Linked DNA regions of Marinoscillum sp. 108. The protein of the gene in region 2 interacts with the protein of the main gene of each other region in a pairwise test. Links are inferred from orthologs where the notes say so. Each region holds a gene or a part of one and is shown on either strand. Other genes may lie near its edges.

Region 1 (7,178 bases), on a different replicon or contig from region 2:
TTCGGCTATTGGCTCCTGACAACCTGCCACGAAAGGCAGATCCAGCTCCATAAATTCTTTACCTCCTTCTATTTCCCGCTGAATTTTTGCTGTATTACCTTCTATGTCCAGTACCATCACGGGAGATACTGAGGGTAACCCCATCAGTTCACCTACCATACTATGTACCTGACCTCCGTTGAAATCGATCGACTCACGTCCCATCAATATCAGATCATATTCACCTTGCTGAGCAGCCTTGGCAATCTCTTTTGCTACGAAAAAAGCATCTCTTGGGAAAGCATTGATCCTGATGGCATCATCCGCACCAATGGCCAAAGCCTTGCGTAAGGTAGGCTCGGTTTCGGCTTCTCCTACATTTAACACAGTGATGGATCCACCCGAGGACTCCTTCAGCTCCACAGCTCTTGCCAGGGCATAATCATCATAGGGGCCGATGATGTACTGCACACCGGTCTTGTCGAACTTTGTGTTATTGTCTGTGAAAGAAATCTTAGACGTTGTATCGGGTACGTGTGTAATACAAACGAGTATTTTCATTCTCTTTTTCTTAAAAATTTAGGGTTAATATTAAGGCTTCGAAGTTAGTAAATAATATCTACATAGGATGAACACAGATCGAATCAGGCAGCTTGAGAAATTCATAGAGGATGATCCAAATGACCCTTTTCCAAAATACGCGCTCGCTCTGGAACACCTTCAAGAAAATAAGGAAAAAAGTGCGCAATTGTTTGAAGAATTACTAAAAAATCATTCGAAATATATAGGCACCTATTATCATGCCGCGGCACTCTACTCTGAACTAGGCGATCGAAAAAGAGCTGAGCAAATTTACCTGGCGGGTATAGAGATAGCCACTGAGCTCAATGAAGCGCATGCCCTCAAAGAGTTACGATCCGCTTATATGAATTTCCAATTTGAGGAATGAATTATTAGAACTATAAGTCTGAAAAAAAGAATAGTTTAAAATTTTATTCGGTCTTTTATTGAATCTAAAATTGATTATTTCATTATTTATAAAAAACTGATTCTTTGCCCACCTTCAATTATTAAATAATCAACAATTATTCCATTTAGCAATATAAAATGTAAATAAATTAACATTTAATTGCGTAATTCTTAATAAAAGAAAGTATTATCTAAATTTCCGTAGTTTTCAACCAACCAACCAACCAACTTCTATGGATCTATTAGAACTCTCTCAGACAGATAGTTTCAACACCACTGACACGCTCTGGATTCTCATCTCAGCAGCACTCGTTTTTTTCATGCAGGCCGGCTTCAAGGTATTGGAGACAGGCCTGGTCAAATCTGAACACCGCTCCGGAATCGGCATTAAGAACCTGATGGACTGGGTAGCGGGAAGTCTTGCATTCTTCATCATCGGTTTTGGGTTAATGTTTGGCACCTCCGCCGGAGGGTTCATTGGTACAAGTTTCTTCTTTGGCAATGATCTGGAACCCGGCTATCCGTTGGTGTTCTTCATCTTCCAGCTTGCTTTTGCAGGCACAGCCCTTACGATCGTCTCCGGTGCTATGTCTGGAAGGACCGCCCTGGCGCCGTACTTCATTGCATCGTTATTTACCGCGGTTCTGATATACCCTATTTTTGGCCACTGGGCCTGGGGAAACCTACTGAATGAAGACAATCAACCATGGCTTGCTGGTCTTGGGTTTATGGACTTTGCCGGCTCCACTGTAGTACACTCTGTAGGCGCTTGGGTAGGTCTGGTCGGCATTTGGATGGTAGGGCCCCGCCTGGGACGATTCACCTCCAAGGGCACACTCATCCCGGTGAAAGCTTCTGATTACGCATACAGTGTTTTGGGCGTGATGATCCTTTGGCTGGGCTGGTGGGGATTCAATGGCGGCAGTGCTCTGGCCTTTGATACCTCCGTGCCCCTCATCATTCTCAACACCAACCTGGCAGCGGCTGGCGCTTGTTTCAGCGCTTATCTACACGCCAAAATATTTCAAAAAAATCAGGACCTGATAGAAAAGATCATTGGCGGATCTCTCACAGGGTTGGTAGCCATCACGGCTTGCTGCAACGTGGTCTCCCCTATCAGTAGTTTGATTATTGGGCTACTCGCCGGTGTTATTCATAATATTTCCTATATCATTATTTCAGAAAAATGGAAGTTGGATGATCCCGTTGGTGCCATTCCAGTACATGGATTTGGTGGCGTATTCGGTACACTTTGCGTAGCGCTTTTCGGAAAAGAAGAGTTCCTCATGCACGGCAGAGGCACTCAACTCGTCGTGCAAATTTTTGGGATCATCGTGTGCTTCGTATTCACTGTAGGGGTCTCCTACCTCATTTTCCTGTTGATTAAATCCACAATCGGACTTAGACTCTCCCCTAATGAAGAGGTAGATGGCGCCATATTTGGTGCGCAGGTTCAGTCCATGGAGCTGGATGAACTACCTGAGCAAACGGTGAGTCAAGTATCAGTAAGAGTGGGCGAGCGGGCATACAACCTCTTCAAAGTGGATGAATATCTCAACCTGCCTCGAGAAACCCGCATCAATCTGATCAAAAACGAAGGTGTACAATACCTCGACGACTCTGGCAATGTGGTACCCACTTTAAAGGCTGTAAGGTACCTCTCCGGTATCATCGAGGAGCAAAGAGACAAGAGCACCACGTCGATTGATCTGGTGGAGCTTTCTTTTTACAAGGATAAAATGGATGTCATCGGCAACATGCAGGATGTGCTACTCGGAGAAGAACACTCCATCACCAGCGTATTTGAAGATTCTTTCCTTTTACTGAAACCGAAAGGAAAGGTATCGTCGGGATTTTACTGGCATGGCAAGGAAAAAGGATACAACATCGCCATAGCCGCCACCTCCCAGGATCCCGACATTTCGAGTGCATTTATTACGGCACTTACCATCTCTCAGCTCAATGAGATAGTGGGAATCAAAAAAATATTAGCCCCAGAGAAAGTGCTCGAAATTCTGGATCAAAAGCTCACTATGGCACTTGGCCAATCCAAAGCCGACGAGGAAGTGAGAAAAGGTGTAGAAATCGGGATGCTATTGGTAGATACGGTCAGAAGGAGGGTTTATTATTCAGGATCGGGATCAGGTGTAAAGCTATACGCCAAAAAGCTAGATAGTATCCTTACAGAATTTAAAGGACTGGATGTTCCGCTCGGTATGTCCGGAAAAGCTCAAAAGAAATTTGAACGAGTCAAAATAGATTACTCAAAAGGTGACGCTTTCTTCCTTTGTACAGAAGGATTTCCGAACCAACTGAATGAAAGCGGCAAGCGATATTCCACCACCAAATTCAGGGTACTCCTGGAGAAGGGTGCCGGAAAATCCATGGCTGATCAGAAAATAAATATTACCACCGAACTGGAAAACTGGAAAGGTAAAGAAGACCAAACCGAGGACATTTTGGTCATGGGCATCAAACCCTGAGCATCCTGGCAATCATTATTCTGAAAAAACGTCTGGCTCAGGTCAGACGTTTTTTTATATCATCTCCAGCACCACCTTACCAAATTGACTGGAGCTTCCCGTTTGGCGTATAGCCTCAACACCCTCTGCAAATGGATGTACGGAATCAACGATTGGTTTGATCTGATGGCTGGTAATGAAATCAACCATAGACGCAAATTCCTCATCGTTGCCCATGGTAGACCCCACGATGGATGCTTGCGACCAAAATAATCTAAATAAATCAAGTCCTTCTGTTTTCCCCGTAGTGCTGCCATACACCACAATACGGCCTCCCGGCTGAATAAGTCTCAGGTAATCATTAATGGCATTTCCCCCTGCACTGTCAATGATGGCGTCAAACTTATTCACTTTTCCGCCTGCCTCTTTCACCCAGCCCGCGTCAGTATAGTTGAACCCGCCGGAGGCACCCATTCTCATCATTCTTGTCAGCTTATCGTCACTGCTGCTGGTCACATACACTTCAGCACCAACAGCCAGAGCAAAAGCACAAGCGAACTGAGACACCCCGCCTCCTACACCCGTGACCAGGACTTTTTGATTTCTCTGAACGTTGGCCTTTCTGAATACCGCCCTGTATGCGGTGAGGGCAGCCAGTGGGAATGCTGCAGCCTCTGTATCACTCAAATAGTAGGGTTTTTCGATCAACCGATCTGTTGGTACCATTAGATACTCTGCGAAAGTTCCATTTTCAGGGGTACCCAGAATAGAGTATTGAGAAGATTGATGCTCGGGGTTATCCCCCCAGTTGATGTTTGGATTGATCAGCACAGTCTTGCCCATCCAGGCCGGTTCACCAGCTATTACCTCTCCGCATCCGTCCGAGCCCAAAACCACACCATCTTTGATGCCTGGATATTTCCCTACGGAAATCCAGTAGTCACGCCTGTTAAGAGCGGCAGCTTTTATTCTCACCAGACAGTGGCCCGGCTTCAAAACCGGATCAGAAACTTCTGAAAACTCCAGTTGATACTTTTGACCATTCGCTCTGACTACAATCGCTTTCATCTAGAAAGGCATTTCATCATCGCCACCATCCTTCTTGTTAGCCTTACTTGGTATGGTAATGGTGAAATCCGAATTAGAAGGACCGGTAGTTGGGAAGGAACTCCCATAAGTGTCATTGGTAGCACTGATGGATGCATCCAGGTCTTCAAATTTGGTGAATTTACCGATGAATTTCAGTTGAACATTTTCCAACTTACCATGTCTGTTCTTAGCAATGATCACTTCCCCAATCCCTTGCAATGGCATACCGTTTTCATCCTGAGTCATGCCGTAGTATTCAGGTCGGTAAAGGAACATTACCATATCGGCATCCTGCTCGATAGATCCAGATTCCCTAAGGTCGGAAAGCTGTGGACGTTTGTCACCACCTCGTGTTTCCACTGCCCTACTCAACTGTGACAGAGCAATCACTGGCACATTCAATTCCTTGGCTATTCCTTTCAATGCCCTTGATATCGAAGCAATTTCCTGTTCACGATTGCCACCACTACTCTTGGAGGTATCACCGGTCATCAGCTGCAAGTAGTCAATCACTATGAGGGACACTCCATGCTGCGCTACGAGTCTTCGGCTTTTGGCACGAAGCTCCAGAATGCTCAATGCGGGTGTATCATCAATGAAAATGGGGGCTTCTGAAAGCTTCCCTGTCTTGCTGATCAGCTGCTGCCACTCATAAGCCTGAAGGTTTCCTCGTCTCAGTTTATCACTCTCCAGCTCGGCTTCTGCTGAAACCATCCTGTGTACCAGCTGTACGGATGACATCTCCAGTGAGAAGATGGCCACAGGTGTTTTGAAGTCAATGGCGGCATTCCTCAAAGCAGATACGACAAAAGCGGTCTTACCCATACCCGGCCTGGCCGCAATAATGACCAAATCTGACCGCTGCCAACCTGAGGTAATCCGATCCAGAGAGGTGAATCCACTGGCAATACCTGTGAGGCCGTCTTTTTGGTTTTTTCGGTCTTCGATCTCCTGAATGGCCTGATGCATCAGGGCATTCATTTTATCATAGTTTTTCCTGATATGGGACTCAGACACATCAAAAAGAGCCTGCTGCGCTTTATCTAAAAGATCAAAAACGTCGGTGGTATCCTCATATGAATCCTGCTGGATCTCAGAGGAAATCTGAATAAGCTCTCTTTTGATGGATTGCTCAGCGATGATCCGTGCGTGATACTCAATATTGGCTGCCGAGTTCACTTTGGTCGTGAGGTCCGACACGTAATAAGCTCCCCCTACTATATCCAGATGCCCGTTCTTCCTTAGGCGGTGAACAACCGTCTTGATGTCCACAGGCTCACTGTTATTGAACAGCTGAACAATCGCTTCGAAGATCATCCTGTGAGCGTCCTTGTAAAAACTCTCAGGTTTTAATATTTCTATTACATTGGTGAGGGCATCTCTTTCTAGCATCAGGGCACCCAGCACAGCTTCCTCAATTTCCACCGCCTGTGGTGGCACTTTTCCCAGTTGCCTGGAAAGATCCCCTACAGTGAGTCTCCTGTTTTTAGCTGTGGTCTTTAGTGCAGATGATTTCCCTCCCTCCATTTTTTACGTTTTAAATTCCTTAAGCAAACTTAGACACTAGGCTGCGATTTGACACCTTTCCAACTCGGGTGATTTTGCACCACTTACCAACAAACCACCCTGTGGATAAATCTAGTTCCTGTGTAATGTGTCTAAAAGTTTGCCTCCGATCCTTTTTGGTTTATTTTTGAAATTCAGAGATGACAAACCCATGCAGATAAACACAGACCTATTAAAAAATAAACAGCGCATATACATTGGAGGCAACCATGGTGTAGATGAAATTTTCGAAATAGTAGAGATCGTACTAAAGCACATTAAGAAACCTGCCGATTTCTACACCATAGGCACCGAATTCACCAGCACAGACGCTCCCATTGTGATCATGAAGGGTGGTGATGCTTTGCATAACGGAAAAGCCATCTTTCATCAATTAGGCATTCATATTCTTTTGATTCACAAAATAGAAGAAGACATCCCTTCTTCTTACAACTCCTTCGATAGTTACCTGGCAGAGTTTGAGACCTTGGCTGACAATCTACCCAAAGCAGGTTGTTTCCTCTATTTTGAGGATGACGATGTGGCTTTACTCATGGGGAAAAAGGAGCGTGAGGATGTAAAAGAGATAGAGTATACTTCTCTTGATGCAGAGCCGGTTCCAGGTGGTTTTTCTTTGAAAACAAATGGAGGGGCTGTGATCTATAAGACAGACAACGACCGGTTCCCTCATCATGCAGCCGGAGCCAAGGCATTGCTCAACCGCATTGGCGTCTCTGATGATCAGTTTTACTCAGCTCTAAAATCAAAGGCATAATGCTCAAATTAAAAAACCCATTGGTCGTATTTGACCTGGAGACCACAGGCACCAATATTGCCAATGACAGAATAGTGGAGATGGCGCTACTCAAAGTAATGCCAGATGGCACGGTAGAAGAAAAAAGCCGCCGCATCAACCCCACCATCCCTATTCCCCTGGAAACCAGTTTGATTCATGGCATTTATGACGAAGATGTCAAGGACGAACCCAACTTTAAGCAGGTAGCTAAATCACTGGCTACATGGCTGGAAGGTTGTGATCTTGCCGGGTTCAACATCCTGAAATTTGATGTACCCATGTTGGTAGAAGAGTTCTTAAGAGCGAATGTAGATTTTGAGGTGGATAACCGAAAACTA
Region 2 (7,112 bases):
GCAGGCCTTCCGCCGGTGTTACATTGGGGGCCACACTAAACTCCACCAACTCTACCTCTGGGAATAGCGCGCAGGTAGCCTTCATCGCCTGCTCCACTTCCTCACCAATCACATGCTCACCAAACGCAGAGATGAAATGCTTGATGCGCCCGGTTACTAAAAGTCGGTAGGGGTTCTTATTGATAAACTTCACAGTATCGCCAATGGAGTATCCCCAAAGTCCAGCATTGCTATTGAGTATGAGTGCATAATTTACCCCCAACTCAATCTGATCAATTTTCAAGCGGGTAGGGTTTTCGTTGAAGTATTCATCGGCAGGAATAAATTCAAAAAAGATCCCGCTATTGGCAAGAAGTAGCAAGCCCGGCTCTTTCTGACTATCCTGATAGGCGATAAACCCTTCGGATGCCGGATATGTTTCTATGGAAGGGATCTCTTTTCCGATGGTTTCAAAAAGTTTGGCTCTGTAGGGCTCAAAATTCACGCCCCCGTATACGAACATTTCAAAATTTGGAAAAATATCCTTGATGGGCTTGCCTGTTTTGGCCTTGAGCCGATCAAAGTACATCTGTACCCACGGGGGAATACCCGAAATCAGGGTCATATCCTGATCGAAGGTCTCTTCTACGATCTGATCCACCTTTTTCTCCCAATCCTCCATGCAATTGGTTTCATAAGAAGGCATCTGATTGGTACGCAAATAGCCGGGCACGTGGTGATTCACAATTCCCGAAAGGCGTCCTGTATTGATCCCGGCCTTTTGATCCAGCGTGGGCGCACCCGAAAGAAAGATGAGTTTACCATCCAGGAACCGACCATTCCCGGTCTCATGCACATAGGATAGTAGTGCATTTCTGGCTGAATTGATGTGATTGGGAATGGAATCTTTGGTAATGGGGATGTACTTGGTACCGCTGGTAGTACCGGAAGTTTTGGCGAAGTAAGCAGGTTTGCCCGGCCACAGGACATCCGACTCACCGGCCAGGATCTTTTTCACATAAGGTGAAAGTCCTTCGTAATCTCGGATGGGAACCTGTTTTTTGAAATCCTCATAATTTTCTATTTCTCCGAACCCATGATCCTTGCCAAATTGAGTGTCCCGCGCTTTGGTCACTATTTCCTTCAGGATTTTGTCCTGAAACGCCCCTGCAGAACCCGTCCATTTCTTAGTCTCTCTGGCAATGTAAGCGGCAAATGGCTTACTCAGTATTGATCGTATACCCATAATCTGTTTATATCCAGACCAAAGTAAATTAAAGCAGTTCCGAAATCCTAAATTCCAAAAACTACTTTCAGCGCCTCCTTGCCCTTCTGAGCAAACCGCACTGAATCAGGTGAATTTTTTAGGTTTTTTAACAAAACTTTTTTCCACCAAATACATATTATAGTGTAGTTATTGCATTGCAAAAATCAGACTCAAAAGCCATGAAAAAGACCATCGTTATTGTGGGTTGTGTAAGTATCTTGTCGGGGATCATCGGAAGCCTGCTCACCTTTACGCTCCTGAAAAAGGAGGGTTTTCTGAGCACTGAGCATGCATCTCTGATCTCGCTCAATCACGAAACACCCGATCTGGGCTTCACGCCTCAGTATTCTGAGATTCGACCAGAGGTGATCAATGCAGAGGATAACTTTGTATTTGCATCTGAGCAGAGCAAATCAAGCGTCGTGTTTATCCAGACCCTTAGCGAGTATGAATACCGCACCGGGAGCTGGTTGGATTGGTTTTTTGAGCCACGTGCTTCTCAGCAGATCAGTAGCGGGTCGGGTGTGATCCTCTCCGAAGATGGATATATCATCACCAACAATCACGTGGTGGATGATGCGGACATAATCAAAGTAGTACATGGCAAAAAAACCTATGACGGGAAGCTCATGGGTACCGACCCCAGCACGGACCTGGCAGTAATCAAGGTCAATCAGCAAAATCTGCCTGCCATCAAATTTGGAAATTCGGATGACGTAAACGTGGGTGAATGGGTGCTGGCAGTGGGCAATCCCTTCAACCTGACCTCCACTGTGACTGCCGGTATAGTGAGTGCCAAGGGCCGGAATATTAATATTCTGAGGGATAAATTTCCGATTGAATCCTTCATCCAAACGGATGCCGCCATCAACCCTGGAAACAGTGGTGGCGCTCTTGTCAATACTCAAGGGAACCTCATTGGGATCAATACCGCTATTTTATCACGGACAGGCTCTTACACGGGCTATGGATTTGCGGTTCCTTCCAATATTGTCAAGAAGGTATTTGAAGACATTAAGAATTATGGTGAGGTACAAAAGGCATTTATTGGAGCCGAATTCATTGACATCAACAGTGAGCTTGCCACTAAAATGAACCTGGAAGACCTGTCAGGGGTCATTGTGGCCAATGTACAGCGGGAAGGTGCTGCCGCCAAAGGCAACCTCGAAAAAGGTGATGTCATCAGGGAAATTAATGGTAGGAAGATAGACAGTAAGGCGTTTCTGGAAGAGTATATGGGCAACATGTATCCGGGAGAGGAGATCAAAGTCCTCATAGAACGTGAGGGTACCAAAAAAGAAAAGAAGCTGACCCTTACGAACAGAGAAGGTACAACCGGTATTATCCGCAGGGATGTGTACGCCTCAGAATGGCTGGACGCCACCTTTGAATCCGTACCCAAAGTAGAGCGTGATCTATTGGGAATCAAAAGCGGAGTGAAAGTAGTCGATTACAAAAAGACAGGTATTTTCGCCAAGCTGGGAATCGCAGAGGGATTCATCATTACCCACATCAACAACACAACCGTGGAAAGTCCAGCGGAATTCTCAGAAATTCTGGAGCGTATCAAGGGCAGGGTAATCATTTCCGGCATTGACAAGCATGGCAGAAACGTCTACTACCCCTACTTCTTTTAAGCTACAGCTGTTCTGATTTTGAGCTTCTTTTTGAGCTCGTCAATAGAGAACCTAAACTTGGAATTGGTGTCGATCATATCATTCACTGATTGCACTGCGTGGATGACTGTGGAGTGATCCCGGCCTCCAAAATGGTAACCAATTGACTTCAGTGAGTGATTAGTGTAGTCTTTTGAGAAATACATAGCCACCTGACGTGCGATCACAATCTCTTTCTTCCTTGTTTTGGCTTTCAGGTCATCCTGAGCCACATTGAAATAATCAGAAACCGTCTTTTGTATGTAGTCTATCCCTACCTCAGAATCTATATCGGTGACAATGTTCTTAAGGATCTGCTTAGCCAGCTCCAGATCCATCTCTTTTTTGGTGAGAGATGCATGAGCGATCAGCGAAATCACCACACCTTCCAACTCTCTGATGTTAGTATCTACAGTATACGCAATATATTCTATCACCTGCTCAGGGATATCAATCCCATCTGCCTGCATTTTGGTCTGTATAATGGCCATTCTGGTCTCAAAATCCGGTGCCTGAAGATCAGCGGTAAGGCCCCACTTGAACCTGGATACCAGACGTTCCTGTAGTCCTTTGAGATCCTTAGGAGCACAGTCAGAGGTCATGATAATCTGCTTGCCACTCTGATGTAGATGATTGAAAATATGGAAGAAGATTTCCTGAGTCTTTTCCTTTTCTTTCAGAAACTGCACGTCATCCAGAATGAGCACATCTACTTCTTTATAGTAGTTGATGAAGTCCTGAAGATTGTTGTTCTTAAGTGCCTCGATGAATTGATTGGTAAATTTCTCAGACGCCACATAGATGATTTTCTTAGAATTATCCGCGCTGATCACCTCATTGCCTATGGCCTGCACCAAATGCGTTTTGCCCAGTCCTACCCCACCATAAAACATCAGTGGGTTAAATGAAGTGATCCCCGGCTTTTGAGCCACGGCATAACCTGCAGATCTTGCCAATCGATTACAATCACCTTCAATGAAATTTTCAAATCGATAAGAAGGATTAAGGTTGGAGTTGCGCTTCAACTCCTGATGAAAATCAGGGTTTTTATAAGCATCATATCCATTCACCCTATTCTTATTCTGGCTGTGACTAGCCCCTGAGACATTCACCGTTACCGGCTTGGTCTGCTCATCTCCACGATCCACCACAACAGAATATTCCAATCTGCCGCCTTCTCCAATTTCTGACTTAATCGCCTGTTTGAGCAAGTGCACGTAGTTTTCCTCCAACCACTCATAAAAAAACTGACTGGGCACTTGGATGGTCAAAACCTGATTATTCATACTCAATGGAGTAATAGGTTCAAACCATGTGGAAAAACTCTGAGCAGGAATGCGCTCCTTAATAAACAGGAGGCATTTTTCCCATGTTTCTACATGCATCGGCGATTTATATTTTATTTGGAAATTAGACCCAAAAAGAGACTCCCCGAAAAAAGAGGGACATCAAAATTGAGGATAAAATTTTTAAGAAAAAAATGACATTTGCTCTTGACTTTTTGAAATCCTTGAATACTCACAGAATTAACCCCTTCGATGGAAATATTCTTTAAAAAATACAAACCAATTATTCTGAAGTATCTCCATCGTGCTACTATTTCAAAGTTATAAAAAGTACCTTTGAACACCCATGAATAAACATAAGCCCAACTTCACAGAATTTAACAAAACCAGCTACGCGGATTGGCATGCCGAAGCGACCAAACTGCTTAAAGGGAAAGACCCGGATGACGCTCTCAAGTGGCATTCCGAAAGTGATCTCCCCCTGAATGCTTATTATGACCCATCCACGTCTGACCACCTGAAGTATCTAAGGACCTTCAATCTACACAATATTAACGGAAGAAAGACCTGGACTCAATTTGAGCAGATTGAAGTAGTCACTGAAAAAGAAGCCAATTCACAGGCCAAAACTGCACTACTATCCGGATGTGAAGGGGTGCTGTTTGAGATCACCTCACTCCCTGACCTGAATTTACTTTTGGAGGGCATTCATACCGATCATTGCTACATTGGTTTCATTAATCACTCTCAGGAGATTCTTCCTGTGAACGTTTCAGGAATCAAAGGTTTTGGACAACGGGTAAAGTGTGAAGCTCCCGCATTCAAAAACCATCTACTCATCGGCACGAATGAGGACCATACCATCATTGGTAGTTCTGTTTCGCTTCTCCGCTCCGTACTAAAGGAATTATCCGGTGCCAACACCAGGGAATACCTGCAAAACCTTCAGGTGGCCGTGAATATAGGTCCAGACTTTTTTCATGAAATAGCCCGCATCAGAGCTCTGAAGCTGCTCATTCAGGCATGTGCTGAAACACTGGGCGTCAAAAACTATGCTTTACCGATACATGCCTTCCCTTTGCCAGGACAGAATGAAGGCGATCACCTACTGAAACAGACTACACAGGGACTCGCTGCGATTATTGCAGGAGCTGATAGCATTTCATTTCATCAAGGAAAACCGGAATGGGCCGCTGGAGCATCACACAGGATCAGTAGAAACATCGGCAACCTCATTCGGCACGAGTCCAAGTTGGAAGAGATCCAGAGTGCCGCCAACGGATCCTACTTTATAGACCACCTCACAGACCGTCTTGCCAGAATTATTTGGGAAGGGGTGAAAGAAGACTTCAGGAATATTTCTTTCGATGAACTGATCCAAACTCAAAAAAAGGTAGTTACTGAGCAACCACCTGAGCATATCGGATTTGGTGCCGGTGTACCCCCCTTTCTGCGCGGACCCTATGCCACCATGTACGCAGTACGCCCGTGGACCATTCGCCAGTATGCGGGATTTTCTACTGCGGAAGAATCCAATGCTTTCTACAGAAGAAACCTGGCCGCCGGTCAAAAAGGCCTTTCTATTGCCTTCGATCTCGCTACTCACAGAGGCTATGACAGTGACCACCCAAGGGTATCTGGAGATGTGGGCAAGGCCGGGGTAGCCATTGACACTGTGGAGGACATGAAGATCCTGTTCGATCAGATCCCATTGGATGAGATGTCGGTCTCTATGACCATGAATGGAGCTGTGATCCCAATTATGGCCTTCTACATAGTGGCCGCGGAGGAACAAGGTGTTGAGCCGGCACAGCTCACCGGAACCATCCAAAATGACATTCTCAAGGAGTTTATGGTACGCAATACCTATATCTATCCTCCGGCGCCTTCTATGCGCATCATTGCGGACATCTTTCGATATACATCGCAAAACATGCCCCGGTTCAATTCCATTAGCATTAGTGGCTACCACATGCATGAGGCCGGTGCCACGGCCGGGCTGGAGTTGGCCTTTACCCTGGCAGACGGACTGGAATACATCCGCAAAGGTCTGGAAGCGGGTATTCCTATCGACTCTCTGGCGCCGAGGCTTTCGTTTTTCTGGGGTATCGGTATGAACTTCTTCAATGAAATCGCCAAAATGCGAGCAGGAAGAATTCTGTGGGCTAAGCTGGTCAAACAATTTGACCCGAAAGACCCCAAATCAATGGCGCTAAGAACGCATAGCCAAACCTCCGGATACAGCCTCACTGCGCAGGATCCATACAACAACGTTGGTCGAACGGCCATAGAAGCGCTTGCAGCAGCGTTTGGACACACTCAATCCCTACACACCAACGCACTGGATGAGGCCATTGCGCTGCCTACAGACTACTCTGCGGCCATTGCCAGGGAAACACAGAAGTATCTGCAAAATGATATCAACATCACGCAGGTGGTAGACCCCTGGGGAGGTTCGGAGGTGGTAGAAAAACTCACGGATGAACTGATTCAGGAAGCTTGGGCCATCATACAGGAAGTGGAAGAAATGGGTGGAATGGCCAAGGCGATAGAAGAAGGGTTCCCTAAAATGAAAATAGAGGAAGCAGCCGCTCGCAAACAGGCCAGAATAGATGCCGGACAAGAGGTGATCGTGGGCGTAAACAGGTACACCACTGAAGAAAAAACAGTCATAGACCTTCTTGAGGTTGATAATGAAGCGGTCAGAAACTCACAGATAGAACGTTTGAAATCTGTGAAAGGAAAGCGTGATTATCAAAAAGTAGAAAACGCGCTGGAAGCTTTGGCCATGTGCGCCAAAACGAATCAGGGTAATTTATTAGCTTTAGCTGTGGACGCTGCCAGAGAACGAGCTACTTTGGGTGAAATTTCCATCGCCATGGAAGAAGTTTTCGGCAGGTACCAGGCAACAAACCAAACTATTTC

What was found.
Region 1: the proteins of dnaA (region 2) and dnaB interact in binary tests that used the Escherichia coli proteins (3 or more experiments, as listed by UniProt). The link is inferred for Marinoscillum sp. 108 from one-to-one orthologs.

The regions. Positions count from the first base shown.
Region 1 is NZ_LR734808.1:1,228,908-1,236,085, forward strand. Bases 3,753-6,686 are described here. They hold dnaB (replicative DNA helicase), read right to left. Parts: upstream 6,027-6,686; coding sequence 4,479-6,026; downstream 3,753-4,478. Other genes in these bases: GV030_RS05060 (zinc-binding dehydrogenase), read right to left, coding at 3,753-4,478; GV030_RS05070 (hypothetical protein), read left to right, coding at 6,217-6,686. Outside these bases: GV030_RS05045 (electron transfer flavoprotein subunit beta/FixA family protein), read right to left, coding at 1-540; GV030_RS05050 (tetratricopeptide repeat protein), read left to right, coding at 608-928; amt (ammonium transporter), read left to right, coding at 1,182-3,431; more of GV030_RS05060, read right to left, coding at 3,486-3,752; more of GV030_RS05070, read left to right, coding at 6,687-6,819; GV030_RS05075 (exonuclease domain-containing protein), read left to right, coding at 6,816-7,178. UniProt on the Escherichia coli protein: The main replicative DNA helicase, it participates in initiation and elongation during chromosome replication. Travels ahead of the DNA replisome, separating dsDNA into templates for DNA synthesis.
Region 2 is NZ_LR734817.1:550,733-557,844, forward strand. What follows is about bases 2,084-4,951. They hold dnaA (chromosomal replication initiator protein DnaA), read right to left. Parts: upstream 4,287-4,951; coding sequence 2,880-4,286; downstream 2,084-2,879. Other genes in these bases: GV030_RS19850 (trypsin-like peptidase domain-containing protein), read left to right, coding at 2,084-2,883; scpA (methylmalonyl-CoA mutase), read left to right, coding at 4,534-4,951. In the rest of the region: GV030_RS19845 (GH3 auxin-responsive promoter family protein), read right to left, coding at 1-1,225; more of GV030_RS19850, read left to right, coding at 1,426-2,083; more of scpA, read left to right, coding at 4,952-7,112. UniProt on the Escherichia coli protein: Plays an essential in the initiation and regulation of chromosomal replication. Binds in an ATP-dependent fashion to the origin of replication (oriC) to initiate formation of the DNA replication initiation complex once per cell cycle.